Regions from separate parts of the Brevibacillus agri genome, predicted to be linked through region 1. Evidence: predicted binding sites of a transcription regulator. Region 1 holds the regulator's gene; each other region holds the start of a gene.
What was found. The regulator LexA, encoded in region 1, represses DNA repair genes until DNA is damaged. The targets are predictions, from matches to a motif close to CGAACATATGTTCG.
Positions count from the first base shown of each region.

Region 2: the regulator LexA is predicted to act here: its motif matches at 1,311-1,324, upstream of BA6348_RS14530 (YolD-like family protein).
Region 3: the regulator LexA is predicted to act here: its motif matches at 2,244-2,257, upstream of uvrB (excinuclease ABC subunit UvrB).

Region 1 is NZ_CP026363.1:2,766,007-2,770,182, reverse strand. Features, by position in the region: gene BA6348_RS13895 (DUF896 domain-containing protein) at 77-274, opposite strand; gene yneA (cell division suppressor protein YneA) at 367-708, opposite strand; gene lexA (transcriptional repressor LexA) at 1,339-1,962, shown strand; gene BA6348_RS13880 (DUF456 domain-containing protein) at 2,024-2,509, opposite strand; gene BA6348_RS13875 (DUF4269 domain-containing protein) at 2,637-3,203, shown strand; gene BA6348_RS13870 (CD3324 family protein) at 3,546-3,809, shown strand; gene BA6348_RS13865 (FusB/FusC family EF-G-binding protein) at 3,981-4,176, shown strand, end outside.
Region 2 is NZ_CP026363.1:2,889,389-2,893,564, forward strand. Features, by position in the region: gene BA6348_RS14515 (hypothetical protein) at 1-33, opposite strand, end outside; gene BA6348_RS14520 (bile acid:sodium symporter family protein) at 316-1,248, shown strand; gene BA6348_RS14530 (YolD-like family protein) at 1,517-1,810, shown strand; gene BA6348_RS14535 (hypothetical protein) at 2,046-2,270, opposite strand; gene BA6348_RS14540 (hypothetical protein) at 2,433-2,633, opposite strand; gene BA6348_RS14545 (glycerophosphodiester phosphodiesterase family protein) at 2,703-3,713, opposite strand; gene BA6348_RS14550 (hypothetical protein) at 3,881-4,126, shown strand; gene BA6348_RS14555 (DUF952 domain-containing protein) at 4,155-4,176, shown strand, end outside.
Region 3 is NZ_CP026363.1:1,131,747-1,135,922, reverse strand. Features, by position in the region: gene uvrA (excinuclease ABC subunit UvrA) at 1-175, opposite strand, end outside; gene uvrB (excinuclease ABC subunit UvrB) at 190-2,166, opposite strand; gene BA6348_RS05660 (flagellar hook assembly protein FlgD) at 2,345-3,277, shown strand; gene BA6348_RS05655 (hypothetical protein) at 3,345-4,176, opposite strand, start outside.

The sequences.
Region 1 (4,176 bases):
ACTGGCAGATGTCGTCAGGAACAAAAAGACACCCGAGCGTCAAGCAAGGATGTCTGCCGTATCAATACAAGTAAGTTTACTGTTTTGGACGATTTTCCTCAAGATCTTCCACATAGCGGATGGAATCCAGATTCGCTCGAAGCGACATCTTGACCGCATCGATGTACTTTTGGCGCAGAGCTTTTTGCTCCTGCTTTTCCTCGTCAGTCAAGCCAACCTCGCGAGATTTCTTGACCAGTTCGTTGATTCGTTTAATTTCCGCGTCAGATACCACGTTCCGGTTCCTCCCACTCTGTAGTAATGCCGCTTTATTATATCATATCAGTCGGAACTGGCAAGAGAGCGGATGGCGGGCAAGTGCTCGAATCAGTCCGTTTCCGGGATGAACAAGGTCTGCCCCGGATAAATGAGATTGCTGTCGAGGTTGTTCGCCATTTTGATATCGAAAATCAGATCGCGCACATCCACCTTTTCCGAATGATGATGGCGCACAGCAATCGTCCAAAGACTGTCGCCGGAGCGAACGGTCACTTCTTTTCCTTTTAGCGGCTCTTTATGCGCAGAAGAGGCAAACACCAGTTCGGTAAGCAAGTAAAAAAAGAGAGAGAACGTCAGCAAAAACAAAATAGCTTGTCCTCTCGTGATGCCCAAACGGACGCGGCGAGGCTGCTTTTTCTCGAAACGGTTATGGATAGACATGGCATTCATAATATGACCCCCTGCAAACATACGTTCTATAAGTTCGTATCCCTATCATAAATGAGAACATATGTTCATGTCAATACAAAAACCGCCGTCTCGCAAATTCGCGCGGAGCTGCTGTGCGCAGCCGTTTTTGCTTCGGATGACGCTGCCGGGCGACTCTATTGGGGTGGATTTAGCTCGTTTCTAGCTGGTTGCTTGCTACCTGAACAGAAGTCCAAGTGTGCCGCGTTGGTGCGGTTTGTGGCTTGACGTAAGCTCGGCTCTTCGGTACTGGAGCGGCTGGCGGTTTGACGTGAGCTCGACTCTGCGACAGTGGAGCGGCTTTTGGCTCGACGTAAGCCCGGCTCCGCGACGATGGAGCGGCTTGTGGCTCGACGTAAGCCCGGCTCCGCGACGATGGAACTGTTTGCCGACTTGGAGTTAGCCCGGCTCTATTACAATGGAACGGCTGCAACTTACGGCTCCGGCCGCCCGCCCGCGCTTTTTTCGAGATTTGGCCGATGCTGTCGAATCAAATGCATTTACCCTGTCAAAAATTCCTGTTCGCATCAAAATCGAACTTATGTTTGTCGAACGCAAGCTCCCATGGTATAATATAGGAAAACATGTTCGAGAAATCAGGGGTGTCTCTCTATGTCAAAATTATCCAGCAGACAACAAGCCATAATCGAATTTATTCGCAAGGAAGTCCGGGACAAAGGCTATCCTCCATCCGTCCGCGAAATCGGCGAAGCTGTCGGACTTGCCTCCAGCTCTACTGTGCACGGTCATCTGGCGCGCTTGGAAAAGAAAGGGCTGATCCGCCGCGACCCTACCAAGCCTCGCGCCATCGAACTGCTGTCTGAGGAAGACCGCTTCCAGGACAACTTCGAGGACTCTGTCGTTCGCGTTCCCGTCATCGGGAAAGTAACCGCCGGGCAGCCGATTACCGCGATTGAGGACGTCGAAGAGTACTTCCCGCTTCCAGAAAATATCGTGACTTCAGACAAGGTGTACATGCTGCGGATTTCCGGGAACAGCATGATCGACGCCGGTATCCTGGACGGCGACTACGTAATCGTGCGCCAGCAGCACGTCGCCAACAACGGCGATATCGTCGTCGCCATGACAGAAGAAGACGAAGCGACCGTCAAGCGCTTTTTCAAAGAGAAGAACCACTTCCGCCTCCAGCCGGAAAACGCGACGATGGAACCGATCATTTTGGACAACGTCACCATTCTCGGAAAAGTCATTGGCGTCTATCGCCTCATCCACTAATCGTTCCAGCGCATGAAAAAAGGACAGCCTCCGCTGTCCTTTTTCGTCTCTATCATTATATTTATCTGGCAAGGAAAAACCAGACGATCATGCTCACCTGCAACACGACTTTGACAACTGCGCTTCCCAAAAAGCCGATCAGCGAGCCAAAGCCTGCCTTTACCGCTTTCTCTATCGGCTGCTTTTGCACGAGCAACTCCACCAGCACCACGAGCACGAACGGCATAATCAGCATCCCGAACGGCGGGAACACGAAGATTCCGAGAACAATCCCTACGGCCGCAGCCACCGAAGACCATTTGGAGCCGCCGTACTTTTTCACGAAAAACATGTTGGTCAACAAATCCGCACCGTACAGCAAGATACTGAGCACCACCATCCCCCACCAGAAAGACGCTGGCAACCCCGCTCCCGGATCGGCTATGAAAAAGTGGTAGAGCAAAAAGCCTGCCCACAGTAAAATCGTATCGGGTAGTACTGGCAAAAATATACCGGCGATACTTAGCGCGAAAAGCACCAACACGATAATCCAAAGAACAATATCCATTCTCTATGCACTCCTCTCACATAGGTAATACGAGAAAAAGCCGATTGAAGTTGCACTCTTCTTTTGCGAATCCGTGAGGCCGTCTGCGAGGAGTACCTGCCTATTTTAACGAAAGCGGAGGGTTACTATGACGCGAAACTGGCGCGACCTCTCTTATTTGCACAACGGGACACCGAAACAAAAAGCTGCGGGCCAGGCCATCGCCCAATCCGCGGTCATGCAGCGGCTGCAAGCGTTCGATCCCGTGCTCGCAGGTACGATCCCTCTGGACATCGACATTGCGGACAGCGATCTGGACATTATTTGCGAGTGCCACGACCTCGAGCAGTTTGCCGACGTCGTCCGCGCTTCGTATGCGGCGTATGAAGGCTACGAGGAAGCTCGTCTGCTCGTGCAAGGCGTGCCCACCTGCCTGATTGCGTTTTTTGCCTGCGGCTTCTGGTTTGAGCTGTTTGCCCAACCGCGCCCGGTCGAACAGCAAAATGCGTATCGGCACATGGTCGTCGAGCACCGTTTGCTGCTGCTCGGTGGCGCTGACGCCCTCCGCGCCATCCGCCAGCTCAAGCAAGACGGCCTGAAAACCGAACCTGCTTTTGCCTCCTATTTTAACATTCCGGGAGACGATCCATACCAGGCGCTGCTGGATGTGGAAAAGTGGACGGAAGAACAGCTCCGCACTCTTGTGACCAGGTAAAGAGTCCCCCGCTCCTTTGTCGCATAGGCGGACGGCGCGCGCGTGGCGAAAAAATCGCCAGAGCCGCGGTGCAAATGGCGGACAGATGATTTATAATGGGAACTACTGCGCGGGCACTTGGCGGCGCGCAGGGAGAAAACGCGAACGAGGGGGTGTGTGGTTGGTGAATGGAATTGGTTTGCCAGATACTGCAGCGTCTCATGCAAAGCCTGGGAATAAGGCGATACTTTGCATGAGGTGGACAGTCGTTTAGACAATTCATCGCCTTCTCTAACGTATCTCATTTCTTATTTCCTGGCTTTGCCCCTTATTTTTCACTTCAAAAATAAGGAGCGAGCGGAAATGAAATATGTGAATGCAGCCAGCATGCTGCCAGAAACCTTGATCGCAGAAATCCAAAAGTACGTGCAGGGAGAAATCATCTACATTCCGAAACCGAAGACGGCCCATCACAAATGGGGGACCCGGACCGGCGGCAGAAAACAGTTGGATGAACGCAACAGCGCGATCCGCAACGCTTTTCGCGAAGGCGCCTCCATCCAGGAGCTGGCCGAGCAGTACTTTCTCTCGACGGAAACGATCAAAAAGATTGTGTATGCCAAATAGACAAAAGCACTGGCGCGTCCACGAGACGGTCAGTGCTTTTCCTATGCCGAGTTCTTTTTACAATCGTTCTTTCCCTTTGCAGCGCACTCCGCTCCTTTTACAGTAGAAGGTACAAACACCATCACAACTCCTCACGCCTGACGGAGTACGCTGCAAGGAGGAACCAGAAAGATGCAACCATTTATTTCACCCCACCACTATCACTTCATCAAAGCACAGGTGCAAACCTTGTTGAACGCATACACAAGCAGCACAGACCCTAACGTCATCCGGGCCCGCAAAGAAATCGCCCAGGAATCCGTGTTCCAGCTCTTCCCCGGCATGACAGAGGAACAAAAACAACTGCTTGCGCCACTCGCAGCCATCA
Region 2 (4,176 bases), 120 kb from region 1:
GCGGATAAATTCTACCCAATCCATTCCGTTCATAAAAATACCTCCTTTCCTTGCCTTAGGCTTTACCCGATGACAGAGAAGTATGCAACGATTTGTCTGGCAGCCTGCGCAAGAGCGGATAAAATCATTTTTTTCGACACTTTGTCTTACCATGTTTATCTCTTTACTATGGAAATAAACTTGCCTAGTGCGTAATATAAGAGGATGGGATTTTTCGTTGAGCCGTGAGAGAAGATCCGTGGAGCGTTTTCGGAAGCGAATGAGGTGGAGAGTGTGGATGTTTTAGCAAGAGTAAACAAGTCATTGGAAAAAATAATGCCGGTATTGACCCCGAGCAGTGTGGCGATTGGCGTGTTGGCCGGGACTCATCTTCAGCCCTATGCCTTTTTGTCGCCGTGGGTGTTTGCCTTTATGACCTTTGCCGGGAGTTTGGGAGCGGGGTTCAAGGAATTTGCCAAAGTATTGACACGGCCGCTGCCGCTCGTCGTCAATTTGCTGATTTTGCATGCGCTGATGCCGTTTATCGCCTGGGGAGTGGCTCATCTGCTCTACCCGGACGACATGCATGTCGTCACAGGCTTTTTGTTGGCCGCACTTATACCGACCGGGATCTCCAGCTTTCTCTGGTCGTCGATTTACATGGGCAATATTGCCCTGACGCTTTCGATTATTTTGCTAGATACGATGATTTCGCCGCTTGTCGTTCCGTTTGGCATGTACGTTTTGCTCGGGGCAAAGGTGGAGATGGACACGTGGGACATGATGCAGGGGCTGTTTTACATGATTGTGCTGCCGTCGCTTGCCGGGATGCTGCTGCATCATTTTTCGCAGGGGAGGGTCAAAAAGACGTTGGCTCCCAAGCTCGCTCCGTTTTCCAAGCTGGGCATGGGTGTCGTCGTTGCCATCAACAGCTCGATGGTCGCAAGCTATTTCCACGCCTTTGATGCCAGGCTGCTGGGAATGGCGCTGGTCGTGCTTTTCCTCGCGATTTTGGGCTACCTGCTCGGGTGGTGGATCTCCCGGCTCTTTGGCTGGGAGCGCGATGTGATCGTGACCTTGACCTTTAACAGCGGGATGCGCAACATCAGTGCCGGAGCGGTCATGGCGATTACGTATTTCCCGGCGACAGTCGCGCTGCCTGTCGTGCTCGGGATGCTGTTCCAGCAGACGCTCGCTTCCACCTTTGGCAAGTTTTTGGACGTCGTGGAGAAAACACCGAAAAAAATCACCCAGGAAGCCGCGCAGTAGAAAGCAGGGAAATCCTGCTTTTTTTTATTGCTTGTTCGCATGTTGTTCGTATATAATACATACAAACGTACGTTCGAGGTGAGGCTTTTGCTGGAGACAATAGTTGTGCCCGTCCACAATGTGATGAAGCGGGTTCCGGTGCTGACAACTGTACATCTTCGTGTCTACAAAATGCTGGAGAACGGAATAGAGATCAACACAATCGCGGCGGATCGCCAGATGAGGCGCGCCGTCAACGATTTGTGCAGGTTAGGGTGGGTGAAAGCAAGTGGGGATCGGAACTAGCTATGCGGGACGGCAAGCTTCCCGGCAGCGCACTACTCCGCCGGGGGTCACGAAGCAGGAGCGCGAATCGTTTTTGTATTTGCTTCGCGACTCGGGCATGGAGGATTACGCGGTGACGGTAAGCTGGTGGGTTTCGTTGGACGGCGAGTGCGGCAACACGCAAAGCATGTGGGGCGTGGTCAAGTGGGTCGATCCGAAAGCGCGCAAAGTCCAGTTGGTCAACGAAACGAGAAGCGAATGGATTGAGCTGGAGCAGATCGTGAATGTGCGCGGCTGAGCTTGGAGTTTTAGCGGCAGGCACAAAAGAAGGAGGGCGACTATGCCCTCCTTTTTCGTTTGGATGAGGAAGTAAAAAGATATTATGTAAGAAAACCTAACACGAAATCAAGAAAATTGCCAAAAAGCGTTGACAATCGACCGTGATATGTTAGTATATATTACATAGCATGCATTCTCTCCACTTCCTATCTTCGACCCAGAAATGGGTCCTTTTTTTTGCCCGGATAGCTTGCCTATTGCGGATAAGGCTTGCCCTCGCCCTTGAACAGCTTGCTCACCATCTGGTACAGACGGCCCGGCATGTTCGGGAACACGAACGAATACTGATCGGCTCCCTCCTTTAGCAAAGCGACAGGGGCTTCGATCGTGTAAGGAATTTTCATCAAGTCGAGCATTTTTTTGTACTCATCCACCATGGCGTGATCGACTGTATAGTAAAACGATTTGGAAGGGTTCATTTGTGCACGCTCCTTTTCCATATTGTAGCATAGGAAGGCGTTTGTTTGAACGAGACATAATATTTATTATGTTAACTAAATGACCGTATGAACGACAAAAAACACTCTGCTGTCAGGCAAACAGAGTGTTTTTACGCGTGCGCATGCAAGGGACGGGACCGCCTAGCTGCTGAAAAAACTTCTGCTGGAGTGCTTCCGCTTGTAGTGGGAGCTGCCGTAATGGGAGTGCCCATGCCCGTGCCGATGTCCGTGGCTGGAACCGTATCCTTTGCGATACTTGTAGTCGCTGCTGCTGTATTTCCGGTATTTGTGGGAAGAAGTCGAGTGATTACCCAGTAAATTTTTCAATAGCTTTTTTAACATCTCCATCACTCCCAGTCGTCGTGTAGGATCGGTTTATATTCGTATTTACGAATATGCTTGGCAATCGTTTCAGTTCCCTGCGAATTTTTCGGGAAAAACAGGTCCGATCCGGTCAATCCGGTTCGTCCAGATACCGTCCGTAAACGTAGCAGGCACCCGGTCGAGGTCAGCAGGCGTATCGAAGCCTGCGGAAAAATCGCCGCTTCCGGCTACAAGGATGGCGCGCGTATTTACTGCTTCCATTCTCGCCATGAAACGGTTCGGCCAACCCCACAGCCATGGCGCGATTTGATCGGGAATGTGGAGCTGGGTGTGGGCGCAGGCGTCGGGAACGTAACCGGACCAGCCCGCCGCTATGTACGGGATCAGACAGCTTTTCATCGTATCCATCGAGATGACGCGCAGCTCCGGGATTTGGCTCTTCACGGCGGCGATCGGCTCGTCGCCTCCGTAGACTGTCAGCTTTTCCAGCCGTTCTTTTGGCAGAGCCTGCAAGGCGTCCGCGAGCGCCTGTCCTTCGTTTGGATCATTGCTCTTGATATGGATGAGCAGAGACTCGTCGGGGAACGCTTTGAGCACATCGGTTAACGACGGCATCAGCCCGATGCCTTTTCCGCGAAACGGATAGGTGCGTCCTCCGTCTGCCGTATAGTTGTAGCCGATATCGAGCTTCTGCAGGTCGGCCAGGGTAAAATCTCTGGTGACGCCGTCGCCGTTCGTGCGACAGCCGAGCGTCCAGTCGTGGAACACGGCAAATTGCCCGTCTTTCGTCCAGTGGACGTCAAATTCCACGACGTCGGCACCTGCTGCGAAGGCGGCTTTCATGGACGGCAGCGTGTTTTCCAGATACGGATGCTCCGGCGGGTAAATTCGTTCGGCTGTACACGTCTCGTTCGTCAGCCCTTCCATGTGAAAGGTCTGCGTCATTCCGCGGTGGGCGAGCAAAAAGGGAGAGCCGGCAGGCGGAGCAGCCAGGTAGGAGCTGTTGACGAAAAAGACGTAGGCGACAAACAAAAGCGGGATCCAGACCACTTTTTTGCGGTACCATTGCTTGCGCGGTCTGTTATCGGAAGTGGACATGACTTGTAATCCTCCAGCGTCGTGACTTTTTGTGCGTTCATTCTATCAAAATGCGGACGCAAGCGGAAATCCTTTTTCGCCGGAGAGAGCAGGGGTTGGCATGGAGGAAAAAGACTGGCAAAATAGATGAATAATTGAAACCAGAATGGACAGAGCAGGGGGATTCCATGAAAATAGCGCTACACCAGATCGCCTATCAGATCGGGATGCACCCGGCAGAGATGGCGAAGCTGGTCTACGAAGGAGAAGTCACGGGCGAAGTGCCTGACCGCAACCCGCAAGCGAAGGATGCGTGGGTAGATTTGCATTCGTTGAAAAACTTCATTGAATGGAAGTTCGATCAGGGCGCCTTCGACCAGATGTTTTTCGATAAAGCCATGCGCCATCTCAACAAGGCGATGGGGAAAAAATAAAGCGGTGCGACAAGGGAGAGAACACAACATGCAGCCATCGATCATTTATT
Region 3 (4,176 bases), 1.6 Mb from region 1:
GAGACTCCACGTAGCGCCGCTGTCCCTCTGCGTAAATCGTGTCAAAAGCAAGGGAAGACTTTCCCGAGCCGGACAAACCCGTCAATACGACGAATTTGTCCCTCGGAATCACTACATCAATGTTTTTCAGATTGTGGGCACGCGCGCCCTTGACGACAATATGTTCCAATGGCATGAAAAAACCTCTCCTTAGAGTTCCGCCTTCAGCTCCAGAATCAAATCACGCAGTTCGGCCGCACGCTCGAACATGAGGTTGCGCGCCGCTTCCTTCATTTCTTCTTCCATGCGTTCGATGACAGCCAGTCGATCTTTCTTCGGCATCTTCTTGAAATCGGCGTGTGGCAAATAGTCCGCTTTTTCCTCGGCCACCTTTGTCGCCTCAATCACTTCGCGCACAGCTTTTTTCACCGTCTGCGGGGTGATGCCGTGCTTCTCGTTGTAGGCGAGCTGGATGGCGCGGCGGCGCTCCGTCTCGCGAATCGCCGAGTTCATCGAGTCCGTCATCTTGTCCGCGTACATAATCACGCGCCCTTCGGCGTTCCGGGCTGCCCGCCCGATCGTCTGGATCAGGGAGCGCTCATTGCGCAGGAAGCCTTCCTTGTCGGCGTCCAAAATAGCGACAAGCGAAACCTCGGGCAAGTCCAGACCTTCCCGCAACAGGTTGATCCCGATCAGCACGTCAAATTCGCCCAATCGCAAGGAACGCAAAATCTGCATCCGTTCGATCGTCTTGATGTCGGAGTGCAAGTAGCGGACCTTGATCCCGATTTCTTTCAAGTAATCGGTCAGGTCCTCCGACATTTTTTTCGTCAATGTCGTGACGAGGACGCGTTCGTTTTTGGCAATCGTAGCCTGGATTTCCCCGATGAGATCGTCAATTTGCCCTTTGATCGGGCGCACCGAGATCGTCGGGTCGACCAGTCCTGTCGGGCGAATGACCTGCTGCACCAGTTCCGGGCAGTGCTCCAGCTCATACGGGCCGGGCGTTGCCGAGATGTATATCGCCTGGTTGATTTTCTGCTCAAACTCCTCGAATCGCAGCGGGCGGTTATCCTTCGCAGACGGCAGGCGGAATCCATGCTCGACCAGTACGTTCTTGCGCGCCTGGTCGCCGTTGTACATCCCCCGCACCTGCGGCAAGGTCATGTGCGACTCGTCAATCAACAGCAGGTAGTCCTCTGGAAAGTAATCCATCAGCGTGTACGGAGCGTGCCCTGCCGGAAGCCCCGTCAGATGGCGCGAGTAGTTTTCGATCCCGGAGCAAAAGCCCATCTCCAGCATCATCTCAATATCGTAGCGCGTCCGCTGCTCCAGCCGCTGCGCTTCCAGCAGCTTCCCGGCTGCGCGCAGCTCTGCCAGCCGCTCTTCCAGCTCCGCCTCGATGCTTTGGACGGCCAGCTTCATTTTTTCTTCGCGGGTGACATAGTGGGACGCAGGGAAAATCGCTACGTGGTCGCGCTGCCCTAAAATCTCTCCGGTCAGCACGTCAATGGAGGTGATCCGCTCAATTTCGTCTCCGAAAAACTCCACGCGAATCGCCTGCTCGCTCTGTGACGCCGGAAAAATCTCCACGACGTCTCCGCGCACCCGGAAGGTCCCCCGCGTAAAGTTGATGTCGTTGCGCGTGTACTGGATGTCGACCAGCCGATGCAAAATCTCGTCTCGTCCTTTTTCCATGCCGACGCGCAGCGACAGCAGCAGCTCCTTGTATTCTTCCGGCGAACCCAAGCCGTAGATGCACGATACCGACGCCACAATAATGACGTCGCGCCGCTCAAACAGGGCACTGGTCGCCGAGTGACGCAGCTTGTCGATCTCGTCGTTGATGCTGGAGTCTTTTTCAATAAACGTATCCGATTGGGGAATGTACGCTTCCGGCTGGTAGTAGTCGTAGTAGCTGACGAAGTATTCCACCGCGTTATTCGGGAAAAACTCCTTGAACTCTGCGCATAGCTGGGCAGCCAATGTCTTGTTGTGCGCCATCACCAGTGTCGGCTTGTTCACCTGGGCAATCACCTGGGCGGCCGTATAGGTTTTTCCCGTACCAGTGGCCCCGAGCAACGTCTGGTGCCGCTTGCCTGCCTGAAGCCCCGCTACCAGTTCGGCGATCGCGGTCGGCTGGTCACCGGACGGTTGATACTCCGATACCAATTCAAAACGGTCCATTCCCTCGTTCATCTCCTCGTTGCATAACTGTTTCTATTTCCATTATAACACAATTCCGGCTATGATAAGCCGAAATTCGAACAAATGTTTGTCTTCATCCTTCGACACATTATACCGATAATAAGTAGTAGTGTACAAGCACGTACGGTTAGACTCGCCACCTTCAGGGAGGATCGACATGTCAGATATCGGAACCACCGTTAAAAATAATCCTTATATTCAACCACATATGAGCTATCAAGGCAAAAAGGAGTTCACCACAGAGCTTGACAACAACGCCTTCATGAAGCTGCTGCTGGAACAGTTGAAGCATCAGGACCCGATGTCCCCGATGGACAACTCCCAGTTCATCCAGCAGACGAGCATGATGACCATGGTGGAAAAAATCACCAAAATGGCGACGCTGATGGAGCAATCGAACAACAGCATGCTGACACTGGAAAAGTACGAGTCGCTGATCGGCCGCACCGCCACCTACTCCCTCACGACCAAAGACGAGGTGACGGGTGAAACCTCGACGGAGACGAAGGAAGGCGTGCTCGACGCCGTTTACATGGACAGCGGCAAAATCTACTTCCGCATCGCCGGAGAGTCTACCCCGATTCCGCTCGCGGACATCAAAGGTCTGGAATCGCAGGGCATGACCGGAAATGCGCTGGATAGCAGCGTGAAGTTCATGAACATGATCGGCAAGGAAATCTCGTACAAGACGACCAAGGAAGTAGACAAAGACGGCAATCCGGCGACCACAGACGACATCACCAAAGTAGATGAAATCGCCAACGCGGTCGTCACAGGCTTCTCCATGAAAGACGGCGCCACACAGTTTACGCTCGATAACGGCATGACGGTCAAGCTCGATCAGGTCGTGGGCATGAGCGTCAGGCCGGACAGCAGCGTCATGAGCAATTCGCTGCAGTACGCCCAAATGATCGGCTTCAACATCACCTATACGGAAAAGCAAACCAATACAGACGGCTCGACCATAGACAACAGCCTGAACGGTGTCATTAAAGCCGTCAGCATGAAAAACGGCGTCGTGGAGTTCGTCTTGACTGATGACAAAAAAATTGCGCTGAATCAAATCACCGGGTTTGAAGCGAGCGCCTAGTCCTTTCTATGCGAAAAAGCCGCACTTGCTCTCTCTGGAGCGTGCGGCTTTTTCTTTTTACTTGTCCCTATTCTTTTACGACCGTCTGTCCCGTAAGCGCATCGACATACAACGTCGTATCTATCTTCACATCGCCCCCGCAAAAACAGTGCGAGCGGGTCTGGCGGAAGGACAGGTCATAGCCAAGCTTCCAGCTCATCGCGCCTGTTTGCCGATCCTTTTGGTGAATGTAGGTCAGCTCAAGCGGCATGGCTTGCAGCAATCGCTCCATCGCTCCCTGTTCATTGATCGCCTTGGCGCGAGCGGGGAAAACCATGTTGTCCGGGCGCTGTACGATCACTTCCTCGACCTTGCCCGTCCACGCATTTGCGGTAATCGTGTACATCCCTTCTTCTTTCATCTGCCCGATCCGGTAGACAGGAACGCCGCCGATAAGCGGGTCGGCCACCAGCGTCGTATATTTGTCGGTGCCGACATCCGCAAGCCTCAACTGGTTGCTTCCGGAAGGCACGAGTCTTCGCAACAACGCTTCCGCCCCTTTGCGATCCCGGCTCTTGTCTGTTTTGGCGGTGGACCACTGCTCATCTGCCTGCTTGTAGACAAAACGAATCAGCCGCCCTGTCTTGGCATCGGTTTCGAGCATAATATGGTGCTTTTGGGCCTGGCTGATCCCTACCGGAAAACTTCCGATGTGGTATTTCTTGTCCGCATCGGCGACACTCTCCGGGAAGTAACCCCAAATAAAGAAACGGCGCTCCTGGCCGTCATCGTACTTCTCGTCCAATACGGCAAGCGGCAAATTGGCTGATTCGAGTTTGAACAGGATGCGCAGCAAATTGCGGGCCTCGTTCTCGGTCTGCGCGCTCCACTTTTCCCCTGTCCCGGTCACGTTCAAAATT